4 regions of the Natranaerofaba carboxydovora genome follow, and region 3 is predicted to be linked to each of the others. Evidence: riboswitches for the same ligand, from Rfam matches in the RefSeq annotation. Region 3 holds a riboswitch; each other region holds the start of a gene.
What was found. Region 3 has a riboswitch for cobalamin ahead of ACONDI_RS06780 (hypothetical protein). Riboswitches for the same ligand answer to the same signal wherever they lie in the genome.
Positions count from the first base shown of each region.

Region 1: another riboswitch for cobalamin. It lies ahead of ACONDI_RS15555 (lysylphosphatidylglycerol synthase transmembrane domain-containing protein); the one in region 3 lies ahead of ACONDI_RS06780 (hypothetical protein).
Region 2: another riboswitch for cobalamin. It lies ahead of cobT (nicotinate-nucleotide--dimethylbenzimidazole phosphoribosyltransferase); the one in region 3 lies ahead of ACONDI_RS06780 (hypothetical protein).
Region 4: another riboswitch for cobalamin. It lies ahead of pssA (CDP-diacylglycerol--serine O-phosphatidyltransferase); the one in region 3 lies ahead of ACONDI_RS06780 (hypothetical protein).

Region 1 covers NZ_CP054394.1:3,250,613-3,254,091, reverse strand. Annotated here, with positions in the region: gene ACONDI_RS15565 (ABC transporter substrate-binding protein) at 1-293, opposite strand, end outside; gene ACONDI_RS15560 (hypothetical protein) at 540-866, shown strand; gene ACONDI_RS15555 (lysylphosphatidylglycerol synthase transmembrane domain-containing protein) at 908-1,912, opposite strand; cobalamin riboswitch at 2,068-2,258, opposite strand; gene ACONDI_RS15550 (FAD-binding protein) at 2,379-3,479, opposite strand, start outside.
Region 2 covers NZ_CP054394.1:2,351,232-2,354,710, forward strand. Annotated here, with positions in the region: gene ACONDI_RS11180 (hypothetical protein) at 1-314, shown strand, start outside; gene cobT (nicotinate-nucleotide--dimethylbenzimidazole phosphoribosyltransferase) at 451-1,521, opposite strand; cobalamin riboswitch at 1,623-1,855, opposite strand; gene ACONDI_RS11190 (DUF4127 family protein) at 2,010-3,479, opposite strand, start outside.
Region 3 covers NZ_CP054394.1:1,417,534-1,421,012, forward strand. Annotated here, with positions in the region: gene ACONDI_RS06770 (energy-coupling factor transporter transmembrane component T family protein) at 1-9, opposite strand, end outside; gene ACONDI_RS06775 (ABC transporter ATP-binding protein) at 11-1,600, opposite strand; gene ACONDI_RS06780 (hypothetical protein) at 1,654-2,220, opposite strand; cobalamin riboswitch at 2,351-2,528, opposite strand; gene lpdD (prenylated flavin chaperone LpdD) at 2,578-2,967, opposite strand; gene ACONDI_RS06790 (UbiX family flavin prenyltransferase) at 2,972-3,479, opposite strand, start outside.
Region 4 covers NZ_CP054394.1:1,929,344-1,932,822, reverse strand. Annotated here, with positions in the region: gene rbr (rubrerythrin) at 162-734, shown strand; gene pssA (CDP-diacylglycerol--serine O-phosphatidyltransferase) at 852-1,598, opposite strand; cobalamin riboswitch at 1,863-2,047, opposite strand; gene tnpA (IS200/IS605 family transposase) at 2,358-2,759, shown strand; gene ACONDI_RS09205 (RNA-guided endonuclease InsQ/TnpB family protein) at 2,764-3,479, shown strand, end outside.

The sequences.
Region 1 (3,479 bases), 1.4 Mb from region 3:
TTTTCAAGTTCTTTTGCATGTACGAAAATAACGTCTGCATCGCCCCTTCTTCCAGCTTCTAAAGCTTGGCCTGTACCTACAGCAATCACTTCCACATTGTAACCTGTCTCATCTTCAAATATTGGAAGCAGCTCATCCAATAGGCCAGAATCCTCTGTACTAGTCGTAGTAGCTAACCTAAGCCTAGGATTATCTGATCCAGAACTACAACCTGTTAAAATAAAGCTAAGCAAAAAAAATAAAAGTAGAAAGTTACACAGTTTAGTTTTTTTGTTATTAACTAGTTTGTACATTACCACCACTCCTTTAGCAGCTTTTACAGCTTTTTAACCTCTTTATGTTTTTCCCTGCATATCGCTTCACAGGTTATATTCTACATTTTTTATAGTAATCCTGCTTAAAAAAATAATTTGTGAAAGTAATGTACAAGCAATTTTGTTATAGTCCTTTTATTAAATTCCTTAGAATAACGATCAGTATAGCCTTAAATACTTAGCAAATAATAAAAATATAATAAAGAGTGTGGAGGTGGATTTTGCTTGAGAGTAGTAGGAAGGTTCCCAGACAAATCACGTGCTAGTTCTGCAATAGACAGCCTTAAAAAAATTGGCCTTGATAGAAAAGATATGATTGTAAGTCAAATAAAAAATGATGAGTTTGTAAATAGTGAAATTGAAACAGAGGAGATACGTTTTGTTCAAACCGAACGTGAAGGCCTAGGAGAAACTGAAAGTTTTATCGAAGGTATTTCAGGCTTAAAAGGAAAAGGCGGTATTGTGGTAGCTGTAGAAGTTTCAAAACATGACAGACATAGAATAAGAGAACTAATGGAACAATCTGGTGCTAATGAGATAGTCGAAGACTAGTTGTAGGCTGAATTAACTAAGAAATGTACAAAGGGGCTTTGTCAAGCTCCTTTGCTTTTTTGATATAATAGGGACTGCCCTGTACGCACAAAATTTAAAATAGTGACAGTAAAAAATGAAATCAGCATTGTTAACCATAATGTAAATAACCTGCTTAATATGCTAACTGTGAGAGCCAAATTTTCTGTTAAGCCCATATTATATAATTGAAAGCTCATGGCACCTTCATAGGTCCCTATTCCACCGGGACTTATTGGCAGCATGCTAAATAGATAGCCCATAAAAGTTGCACTTGATGCCTGTACATAAGATAGATTTATATTCATATCTACTACTATAAAAAATGTTTTCAAACCTAGAAGACTCCAGATAATAATACCTAACAAAAAAGCTTTTCCAAGTGATAATTTATTGTTTAAAAACATTTTCTTATAAGTAGAAAATTCATTGATCAATCGATTAAACTTATTAACTCCAAGTTTATAAAATAAATAGTTTAACTTTTCTTTAGAAATAAAAGCATAAACAAAATAGATTATAGAAAATATTATGGTCGCTGTAATGATTACGTATAGCAAATTATCCATTAAGAACGACGGTATTCTTTTATAAACAATTATGTAACAAGCCATCATGACTATCAAAAAACTACATATACTAATAATTTTTTGAGCTATAACAAGGGTTATGGCCTCCTTTTTATCGTAACCATAACTTTTTATTAGCATAACAACTTTTAGACCTTCTCCTCCCGTCTTTACAGCAGGAGTCACCCCTTCTAACAAGGTTCCATATGAATTAACAATCCAAAAGTCTTTTACTTGTCCACCTTGTCCACCAAGTTTATCAGATAAAATTATGGAACAATATTTCCACTGCATAGCTATTAATGCTAAAGTAACAAACTGCAGTACAATCAACCAAATAATTGTCGCAGAAGACATTTGTTTTACATTAGCTATAAACTCCGGCATATGGGCAAAAATAATAGCTACTACTGATAAAAGAAAAATGCTTTTCAAAATTTTTACAAGTTTATTATTCATTGTTTGTCAACTCCATAATCACTAAACTTCATCATCATATTCATCGTCTAAATTAAAAAACTCCCTTTGAAAGGGAGTAGGAACCAACAGTAAAGTGATACTAGTATTATAAAGATATCTTAGCGAAACTTTACCTCCCTATCCATCGTAGATCAAAGGTAAAAACAAATCAGGCAGGTCTCCTGGCTCAGGTTCATCAATTATTTTCGCCTTCCCAGAGAAGTTCACCTTTCTCCAGTGGCCTATGTGAAAATAATCTCCCCTTTACAGTGGCGGGACCGCGTCGAATTTTCACCGACTTCCCTTTTAACCTTATAAATAAGGCACCTAATTCATATATATATTTAATTTTTGTTCAGATTACATGTTTACTTCATTCTTATTAATAAGCTAGTTTGTTATATTCTCGTTAAAAAAATAATTTCCTCCTGCGATTTCAGAAATACTTTAAAAGAGCTAAATAATATTACTGTGGATGATAAAAACTCTTAGTAAAGTTATCATCATCTTTATTTGGATAATCCTTACGGTAATGACTACCGCGACTTTCTTGTCTTTGAAGTGCTGACCTAACAGTCAATTGAAATAATTTTGAACTCATTTCACATGTCACAAGGTCTTTCAAATCTTTCTTTCTTACCTTACCTTCTCCTGCTAATTTACAGAGATTTAGGATTTTGTCTCTTATTTTTTCACCTTCTTTATAACCCTCTTTCATGGTGGCCTCTTCCCTTATAGGCGAGAGAGCTTCCCAGTGCAGTTCTTTTAATTTTCGATCTATAATTTTTACATTTTCATTACTATTTTCCTCATTAGCTAATAAACCTTCTTTATTTGATTTAGTTAAATTATTACTTATATTCAATATTTTAATCAAAGGATTTTGATATTCGATATTTGATAGTTCAACATCTTTAAGTTCTTCACCATCAGTTAATCTCTTCTCCATTTTTAAGGCACATTTTATACCAAAAGTAAGAGCTTCAGTCAGGGCATTCCCCCCAAGACGATTAGCGCCATGAATTCCTCCAACCACTTCTCCTGCAGCATAAAGCCCCTTAACACCTGTTTCTAGTTTTTCATCTAATGCTATTCCACCCATGGTAAAGTGAGCCGCCGGTCCTATCAAGAAAGGCTTCTCTTCAAAATTAAAGCTTATCCTCTCATACAGTGGAAGAGAATTAAGTCCCTCCCATTCTTCTTTAGGGCATGACGTCATATCCATCCAAACTTGGCTTCCAGCCTGCCATTCTTCTTCTAGCTTTCTACCAAGTTTGTCTCTTTCGCTAAGACAAGCTGTATTAGCATTCCAACCTTCCCCTAGGTGCTTTTTAAGTAAATCTTCTCCTTCATCATTAACTAGCTTAGTACTCTTTGGATAAAATATAGGAGCTATAAATCCAGGAAGCCTTTTATCTCTAAAACCTATTGGGTAAAATTGTATAAATTCCAAGTCCTTCAATCTGGCTCCAGCCCTATAAGCAAGTACTAAACCTTCTCCTCTCATGGCTGGTGGATTATCATTTTTCATAAAAGACCCTGCAAATCCTCCTGTAGCCAAAAGCAC
Region 2 (3,479 bases), 930 kb from region 3:
TTTGTGAAAGATGTGCTGAAAACATGTTTGAAAAAGTTAAAGAATATATTGAAGAAAATCCAAGTAACACCATCAATCAGATTATTTCTGAAACAGGGGTAGAAGGAAAATACATAAAAAAATGGATCAGGGAAGGAAGACTAATACTAAATACCCCGGAAGGCCAAAGAGAAAAAGAAAAAGCAGATAATTTTAAAAAACAGGCAGGTAAACTGCTAGAAGAAGAAAAAGAAAAAACCTCTGGCCATGATAAACAGGATGATAAAAAAGATGACAGAGACAGACCTTCAGACGGTGGTTATTACACAAGGTAACAGCCTTCTAGCATAACGAGTATAGCTTTATGGTTTGTCTCCCATAAGTTAGTTTTTATGGGAGACAAACCAAAGCAAACTTATATTAACCATTTGAGATATCAATTGCTAGTTAGATACTAATTGCCAAAATTTACTATTCATCTTTACTGACACCAGCATCTGAAAAGGTAGCCATCTCATTAATAATCTTCACAGCTGCCTCAACAGAGTTCATGGCAAGGACAGCCCCTGTTCCCTCACCAAGTCTCATATCCATACTAAACATAGGCTTAATCCCAAGAAGGGATAACATTACATTATGTCCAGGCTCTTTGGACAAGTGCGACCCTATCATGTAATTAACACTACCCTCACAAAACTTAGAAGCCATAACAGCAGCCGCTCCCGAAATAAATCCATCTATCATCACAGGAATTCTTTTACTTGCACAGCCCAAAAACACACCGCACAACCCTGCTATCTCAAGGCCACCTATTTTCGAAAGCACATCTAAAGGATCATCTGGATCAGGACTGTTAACTTCTATAGCCTTTTCAATGGCCTTAATCTTATTCTCTAACCTGTCATCTTCAACACCTGTCCCCCGTCCAACTACTTGGCGAATGGGAGCATCTCCATATAAATATATTATTGCAGCACTAGGAGTGGTATTACCTATACCCATCTCGCCTGTAGAGACAATTCCTACACCATCATCACTGAACTTTTCAGCTATTTCAAAACCTACCTGCATAGCCTTTAAAGCCTCATCTTTTGTCATAGCTGGTTCTTTAGCCATATTCTTAGTCCCTGGTGCAACCTTTCTATGCAGTACCTTGTCGATATCAGATATATCTTCATAAACCCCAACGTCAACTAATGTAAGCTCTACTCCTTCATGATTTGACAAAACATTAATTGCTGCACCTTCACCAGCAAAGTTTTGCACCATCTGGGCAGTAACTTCTTTAGGAAAAGCAGACACCTTCTCTTCAACCACACCATGATCTGCTGCCATCAAAACTCCTGCCTTCTTTTTAAGGGAAGGAATAGGCTCTTTGTATATTCCAGCCAGCTTTTTGGCAAGTTCTTCAAGTACTCCAAGGCTTCCAGGGGGTTTTGTCAGATCATCTAGCCTCTCCTGTGCCTTTTTCATAGCCTCTTCATCCAAAGGCTCTATCCCTTCAATAACATCATCAAGAACATCTTTAAGCTTTTCACTCAATTTTATCGACCTCCTAAATTTGTTTTAATGAAAATAAAAAAAGTTCTTGGAGCCCATTAGAAAATGAGCCCAAGAACTTTACCATCATCCTTAGGGTAACTATCGCCCTCACCAAAAAGGCAGGTCTTCTGGCTTCGATTCTCCCTACTTCCCCGCCTTCCCAAGCACCTTTGTTCTCCTTTACCTTAACTCTCCCTAGCATAACTTTAATTAGGAGTAGATGCCAGTGGCATGATGGGGGTTCGTCCTCGATTACAGCGGCGGGACCGCGCCGGTTAAAAGCCCGGCTTCCCTATTATCCCCAAGAGAGGGGACCTTTTTGGATATTAAATTGTTGATTCGCTAGTGTAAGAATCAATTGTAATATTTTCAAATGTATTTTCACTGTTACATTTTCACTATTTTATTTTAGCAATACCACAGCTAAAATGTCAACTTCAGAAAAACTTCATAAAACCAGCAAAAATCCATTATTTACGATACTATCCTTACCCTTCTCTTTCTATTACAAATTCTGGGGTTATATCTACCTCAAACAACCTTCTCCAGGGCAAGTTAATCTCTAACTTTGACAAACTTTTTAGTACATAACCAGGCTGATCACCCTCATCAAGACCAAGACTGCAAAAGCCTTCACAACAATCACAGTCCCCACTATCCCCTAAAGCTAATCTCCTACCATCAAAATAATCTTCATAAAACTCTTCTAACTCACCCCTAAATTTATCATCAAAATAATCTTTAATCTTATCGTAATCTTCACCAAGGTCATGCTGATCTCCATCATTATCTTCTAATTCACCCATATAATCTATTACTTCTTTACGAAATCCACCTGCATATAGATAGTCTTTAGAAAATCTATGAAAGATCAGACTTGCCTGAGCTCTAGCCCCAAGGAGCTTAGAGTCATTATCAAGATAGTATCTATCTTCATATTCAATATCTTCACTACCTGCCAAAATATAAAAATGCCTGTTATTTGCCTGGGCAAGGGACTGACCAAGACTGTTCCCAGCAGTATTCCAACCGCTGTATGACAGAAGGTCAAAAAGTTCCACTTCTTCTAGTAAACCTTCAACAAAGGTCTTACATCCTCCATTTAGCTTTCCAACATCAGAAACTGCCGCATACCTACCCATATTGAGATTGTATGATATCTCTCTAGCAAATTCTTTTATACTCTCTGTTAATTCATCCCTTACTTCTATTTTTTCATCTTCATCAAGTTCTATTTGTCTCTTAAGCCTTTTTACAAGGTCCTCTGTCATCTCACCACAACCGCAGTTTAAATTATTAACAAATAAAAGGATATCTGCTTTTTCTCTATCATCTACAAGCTCTCCCCCAAGGGCATTAATACGTGCTTCTATATTTTTTTCAAGGGGGATATCTTCTAGAAGAGGGATCCACTCTTCTGGATCATAATATTCTGGATCAATATTGTCTTTTATAATTTCTGGTACTTCAGGATATATCGGATAAAACAAAGGCTCTCTATCATAAGCCTTATTAATATATCTAGAGATCAAAATCCCATCCACTTCATCAGTTCCTGGGAAAATTTCAATTTTGTCTTCTATATTAAGAGAACTCTTCTTCTCTTCAATCTCTTTTTGCTCCACTCTATGAAGACCATAATCTGCCGCATCGTCTTGGGATATTACCATATAATCTATATAATCATCATCTAATAGCTCTAAGAGCTTGAGATTTATCCTTTGATTCATCTCCCTAGAATTAATATAGCCCTTCAAAATACCATCCGGGATTCTATTTTCTAACCTCTCAAGATTTGCAGTGTACTCAACTTTTCCCTCATTATGGACCCTGTCATAATTTATCGCCCAGTACCTAATATCATTATAAAGATCATCATCCACATCCCCAGCAAAAGTAGGTGCCAACCTTTGGATCGAAGAATAGACATAAACTTCAGCATCAGGATATATCTCTTT
Region 3 (3,479 bases):
CTTTTCCACTTCAATGAGCCTCCGTTTCAAGGATTTGTGGATTTGTAGTAAATTCAGAAGTAAATTCTAGCGGCGAGTCATCAAAAATTACCTTGCTATCGTCTAACATAATTATCCTATCTGAATATTTCAAAGCCATCTCTATATCGTGAGTTATTAATATTACTGATCTGTCTTTATTAGAGAGCTTTCTTAATAAGTTCATTATTTTTAATGTTGTATTATAGTCAACACCATTACAGGGTTCATCCATAATAATGACATCTGGATCATTAATTAATGCAGATGCTATTCCAAGTAGTTGTATATTTCCCTTAGAGAGCCTATATGGATGCAGCTCGGCTACGTTTTCTATGCCTAGATTTTGAAGCAGTTTATTTACTTTGATTTTTCGTTCTTCATTAGAAACCCCCTGTATCTCTAGGCTGTATTCAATCTGTTCAAATACAGTATTTTTGAATATCTGCCACTCTGGATTTTGAAACATATAACCAATTTTATTTGCTAGTTGCAATCTTCTATATTCCTCTAAAGGTTTATTATCTAATATCACTGTTCCTTCTGTCGGGGTTAATAGTTTAACTATATGCTTAGCTAGAGTAGTTTTACCAGCGCCGTTTTTACCAATCAAAGAGATAAACTCTTTTCTTCCAATATCCAAATTCACATCTTTAATTCCACATTCACCACTGGGATAATAATGGCTTAAGTTTTGTATCTTGATTATAGGTTCAAAAGCTTTTATTTTATTTTTATTGTCATTTAAATCATCTGTGTTATCTGTCTTATAATTTGTCTTGTCCCTTAACTCATCGGTTCTTGTGCCTATGTTAGATGGTATCCTGATTCCTAAACTGTTTAGCTTATCAAGATTTTCATCAGCCCAGAAATAATCAGCGTCCTGATCGATCACTATGTTGCCGTTTTTTAGTACAATATATCTGCTGGCAAAATCAATCACCTCATCAAACCTATCTTCGATCATTATCATTGTTTTATTTTCCTGATGGCATAGCTTTTTTAGGTTTTGATAGATTTGCTTTCTGCCTAACGGATCAAGCTCCCCAGCAGGTAGATCCAAAATTAAAATATCCTGATTAAGGGCAAGAATACTTGCAAGGACAACCCTTTGTGCTTCTCCTCCAGAGAGAGTTTCTGGGTTTCTATGACGATAATTTTCTAAACCAACAGATGACAAAGCTTTTTCTACTCTATTTTTTATTTCGTCTTTTGGCAGCATTAGATTTCCCGGTCCAAAGGCAACATCTTCTTCCACGCTCAAATGAAAAAGTTGATTTTGAGGATCCTCTAGAACAAGACCAATATCTTTAGCTAACTTTGGAAGTGATATAGATGAAATATCTTTGTCATCTAATCCTTTGTCTTTTAGGGAAACGCTGCCGTTGTAATCTCCTTCCACAAAATTCGGAATAGCTCCACAAAGACAGTAAGCAAGAGTGGTCTTACCAGAAGCACCACCTCCGGTTATAACTACAATTTCTCCCTTTTTGATATCTAAATTGATATTTTCTAAAGCAGGAGTTTTTGTTCCAGGATAATAAAAATAGTTTATTTGTGCTTCTAAAACATTCCTTGTCATATAAAATCACCTATCTTCTTAATAACTTAACTTATTAGTATTTTTTGTATTATTTAGATTGTAAGCCCTGCTCTTTCAATCAAGCGTGAAATATATATTGTTGCCGCTGTTCCACCAGCAGTACCAACTGCTGCAGTCAAAATTGAAAGCCCTAATACCACAGGTACTGGTAAATTTAAAATATAATACATCCCAAGTCCAGTACATATATTCCCTGTAATATTTGTGGCTGCCTGTGCCAAAAGAAAATGATACCATTTTTCCATAGAAAACATTGAAGAGGAAATAGAAAAAGCTATTGAACCAAGCCCGTTAGCGGGGATAAAAAATACAGCAAGGGGCGAAAGACCAGAAGCTATTGCAATTAAAGCCTGGGTCTCTCCCATAATCACTCCTGCAGGTTGACGTAAAAGATATGCAACAAAACCCGTAAAGGTAGCCCACGACACCCCACCGATAATTAAAAGTCCAGGAAAAATCATATTGTCAATCCTGTGTGCAACCTGCTGGGCAAGAACAAAAACCACACCAATCAAAATTGCTCCAACTAAAGCTTTGGTATCTACCCTCCAAAACTTTTTGGTGCTTACGGTACTTTCAAAAGTTTGATTTGGTAACATAAAGGCGGACCCTCCTAGAATTAATTTAAAATATTATTTAACTAGTAGTACCTAAACAACAAAAAAAGCCCCCAAGCAATGCTTGAGGACTTTACCATCGTCCTTCAAGGTAACCTTCTAGTTCATAGTAGGCAACCCGGCTGTACAGGCAGGTCTACTGGCTCCAGTTCACAGTTTCCTTAAACCTTCCCATTCCCCTTATTTAATCTTGAGGAACAGTGGCATAACTTAAGGTCACTCCCCGTTACAGTGGCGGGACCGCTCAGGTCTTTCACCTGATTCCCTAGCACCTGCACGCCGTTTTATATTAAATTTCATTCAATCTCTGTCAACCCTGACGACTATTCAGTGAAAATTTTAGCTCAATTTCAAAGTTCTGTCAAGTAGGTCATAAGCTACTTCATAACAGTTGTTTGATAACTTTTCTATATCTTTTTGGTCAGCATTTGGTACATGAATACCTGCTATAACTGTCACAACCTGATTTAACTCTTTAGCAAACATCTCTGATATGGGCTTAGCTACAATATCATCTTTGTGGCCTGTCATATTAAAGACAGATGTTGTACAGCTTGTCTTAATACTATTTTCATTTTTGGTTTTTCTTGGAATGCTAATAATCACAGTACCTATATGAGGTTTTTCACCGCCAAGTATTTGTATTATCACACCCTCACTAGTGTAAGTAAGCTGACCGTACACAATAAAATTTTGCTCCCCTGTTTTTGAAACCAAAGTTTCTATCATACTGTTACTCCCACCTTTTGATCAAGTCATTTTCTATTCCTAACTGATCTAAGACCCTTGAAACAGTATGGTCTACTATATCATTAATGCTTTGGGGTTTGTGATAAAAAGCAGGCAAAGGAGGCATTATAACAGCTCCAATTTTGGATAGCTTTAGCATATTTTCTAAATGTATTGCAGTCAAAGGCGTTTCTCTTGGCAAAAGAACTAGTTTCCTGTTTTCTTTAATAGCTACTGATGCAGCCCTTGTAACTAAGTTATCATCATAGCCTTGAGAAATTCCTGCAAGGGTCTTCATACTACATGGTGCTATAACCATTCCATCATGTCTAAATGAACCACTAGAGATTGATGCACATAACTCATTTTCATCATAGATTGTATCAGCAAGTTCTTTTATGAAAGAGACGTTATAATCTGTTTCTATTTCGATTGTTTTTCTAGCCCAGCTTGTCAAAATCAAATGTGTTTTAATATTCTTATATTGACTTAAAATTTCTAATAATCTTATC
Region 4 (3,479 bases), 510 kb from region 3:
TCTCACAAAAATGTTAAGAGAAAATTAAGATTTAATAAATTAAAACAAAATTTTAAAATTTAATTCAAAAAAGTGATGGAGTGAACAAGGATTTTATATTAAAAATATCAAATATATATTAAGTGAAAATACTAGTACGTGAAAGGGAGAGGTGAAAACTTATGTCTATTAAAGGTACAAAAACAGAAAAGAATTTGTTAACCGCTTTTGCTGGAGAATCTCAAGCGAGAAATCGTTATGATTATTATGCCAGTCAAGCAAGTAAAGAAGGATACGAGCAGATTGCAGCTGTTTTTGAAGAAACAGCAAAACATGAAAGAGCACATGCTAAGCGATTATTTAAGTTTTTAGAAGGTGGCGAAGCAGAGATACAAGCTTACTTCCCTGCCGGAATTATTGGCACTACAGAAGAGAACTTGAAAGAATCAGCTAATGGTGAAAACCACGAGCACGCCGAAATGTACCCTGAATTTGCAGAAGTTGCCAAAGAAGAAGGGTTTAAAGAGATTGCTTCAGTGTTTGAAAATATAGCAATTGCTGAAAAGTACCATGAAGAAAGGTTTTTAGGTTTGCTTAATAACTTGAAAGAGAATAAAGTGTATGAAAAGCCTGAAGAAGTAACATGGAGATGTAGAAATTGTGGTTTTAACATTACAGGGAAGAAGGCTCCACAAGTATGCCCTGCTTGTGATCACCCACAAAAGTTCTTTGAGATGAGAGATTACAACTGGTAGAGATTAAATATTGCAAAATAGGGATTTCAATTAAGTTAAGGCCTCTCTTTGTTAGTTAAAGGGAGGCCTATTTTTTAGTAATAAAGGCTATTAGATGGCTATTAATATACCTGTTATTTACCGCTTAAATTTAATTTGAGAGTTTAGATTTGTAGGTTGAAAATGATTTAATATCAATGTTAGACCGCTTAAGTAGTATAAGATTAAAGTTATTGCCATAACAAAAGGATAGATTAGTACAATAACTCCAAATAAACTCACTAAAAGCAAGCTAAACCATTTTGAATATCTTAAGTTTGCATTATGACTTTTACTTTTTTTTACACTAAAAAAAGGTATTCTGCTTACCATTGATATAGACAAGGCTATTACTATCATAAAGAAAATAGATGGAGGGAAAACCGCATAATAAAAACTTAATAAAGCTAATAATCCTCCGGCTGTGGTGATTGGAAAACCACTAAAATTAGAATTGTTGTTGCTGCTTACATTAAATCTAGCTAATCTACATACGCCACATATTAAATAAATCGCTAGTATTAAAGAAACCCAATACGCATTATAAGGGAGGATAGTGTATGTAAATACAGCTGGTGCTACACCAAATGAAACAACATCACTTAAAGAGTCTAATTCTTTGCCAAAAGAGCTAGATACTCCAAGAATCCTTGCTACTTTGCCATCTAGAAAGTCTAAGAACATACATATAATAATTAATGTCAATGTAACTTTATATTGAGAATTTATTGTAAATATTATAGAGAAAAAGCCTAATACTAGATTGCTTAAAGTAATAACCGAGGGGATATTTCTTACTATAATATTTTTCGCATCGTGTAGTGTTAGCTTTTTAATTTTAATCACCCACCAAAATATTTAATATGTATTTCTTTTTATATACAATAATTGTTAAGTAAATAACTAATGAATTTAAACTATTAGAGATGTATATATGCTAAAAACCACATGAGATTGAAAATCGTTCTCAAACAGTTACTATTTCAATTGTATTCTATCTTAAAAGAATTTGTCAAGAAAAAAACTCCCCTGACAGGGAGTTAGTATTATCTATTTTATAATATAGCAAGTAAAATAGAATATAGTCACCTCCCCATCCTTCGTAGTTCTGCGGTGAACGCTAGTTAGGCAGGTCTCCTGGCTTGGGATCATTGGTTAGATTCGGCCTTCCCAGAGTGATACTCCAGTGGCATACTGAAAATAACCTTACCCTTACAGTGGCGGGACCGCTCAGGATTCTCACCTGATTCCCTTTTAACCTTATTAATAAAGGCACCTAACTCTTCGATATTAAATTTATAAAAGACCTAAAAGGATTAAAAAATTTATGTGTTTATAAATAATTCTAGCTTATTCACTTTATTCCTGCTTTAAAATTGCTAAATATGTAGTAAAAAAATAAAACGTAAAAAGTACTTTTCTATTAGCTGTAGTAATTTTTTTGGGATATCACTTGCCGGAATTAATATCCCATATACGAAAACTCCCTATATCCATTATTACAGTACAAGGGCGAAAAGCCCACGGTTTTAAATCGTGGGATGAAAGCCCATTTTTTTATAAATTATCGTTGCAGCACAAATAAAAAACATATACACTAGAGTTATGAAACAAGAATATAGAAGAACTAAAACAACCGTATCATTAATCAACTATCATTTTGTTTTCTGCCCAAGATATCGAAGAAAGATATTTTCAAATCAAAAGGTAGAAGAGCGATTTAAAGAAATTGTCCATGAAGTATGTATCGAACAGGAAATAGAAGTACTGGCAATTGAGTGTGACAAAGACCATACGCATTTATTTCTAAATGCTCTACCACAAATAAGTCCATCTCAAATTATGGCGAAAATAAAAGGGGTGAGTTCAAGAAAACTTCGTCAAGAGTTCAAACATTTAAAACATCTACCAAGCTTATGGACACGTTCTTTCTTCGTATCAACAGCAGGTAATGTATCAAGCGATACTATCAAAAAGTATGTCGAAGAACAAAAAACAAGAGGGTGAACTCATGGAAAAAACAGCGAAGATCAAACTACTACCAACAAAAGAACAAGAAAAACACCTGATAGATATATCAAAAGAATACATAAAAACCATTAACACACTAGTTTCTGAAATGGTCCAAGCTAAAAAATCATTAAAACTATCATCAAAAGATGTTAATGTATCAATGCCAAGTGCCGTCAAAAATCAAGCAATCCGTGATGCAAAAAGTGTTTATCGTAGATCAAAGAAGATAAAAAGAGTGCCTATCCTTAAAAAACCAATCTGTATATGGAACAATCAAAACTACAAAATCAAAGACAACATCATTGAATTTCCAGTATGTATCAATACTAAATCAAAGCGTATAGCCATAAAAGCCGTATTAACCGAATATCAAAAAGAGCTACTTAAAAACAAACTGGGCACACTGCGCATCACAAAGAAATCAAACAAGTGGATAGCCCAAATATGTGTAACACTACCAGACCCTAAACCTAAAGAAACAGATATAATAATGGGCGTAGACTTAGGCCTAAAATCTCCAGCAGTCGCAGTAACAAGTACCGGCAAAACAAAATTCACCGGTAACGGCAGACAAAACAAATATATCCGCAGAAAATTCAAAACAAAACGACGTAAATTAGGAAAAGCAAAAAAATTAAATGCCATCAAAAACCTCAACGACAAAGAACAGCGCTGGATGAAAGACCAGGACCATAAAATCAGCCGTAAAGTGGT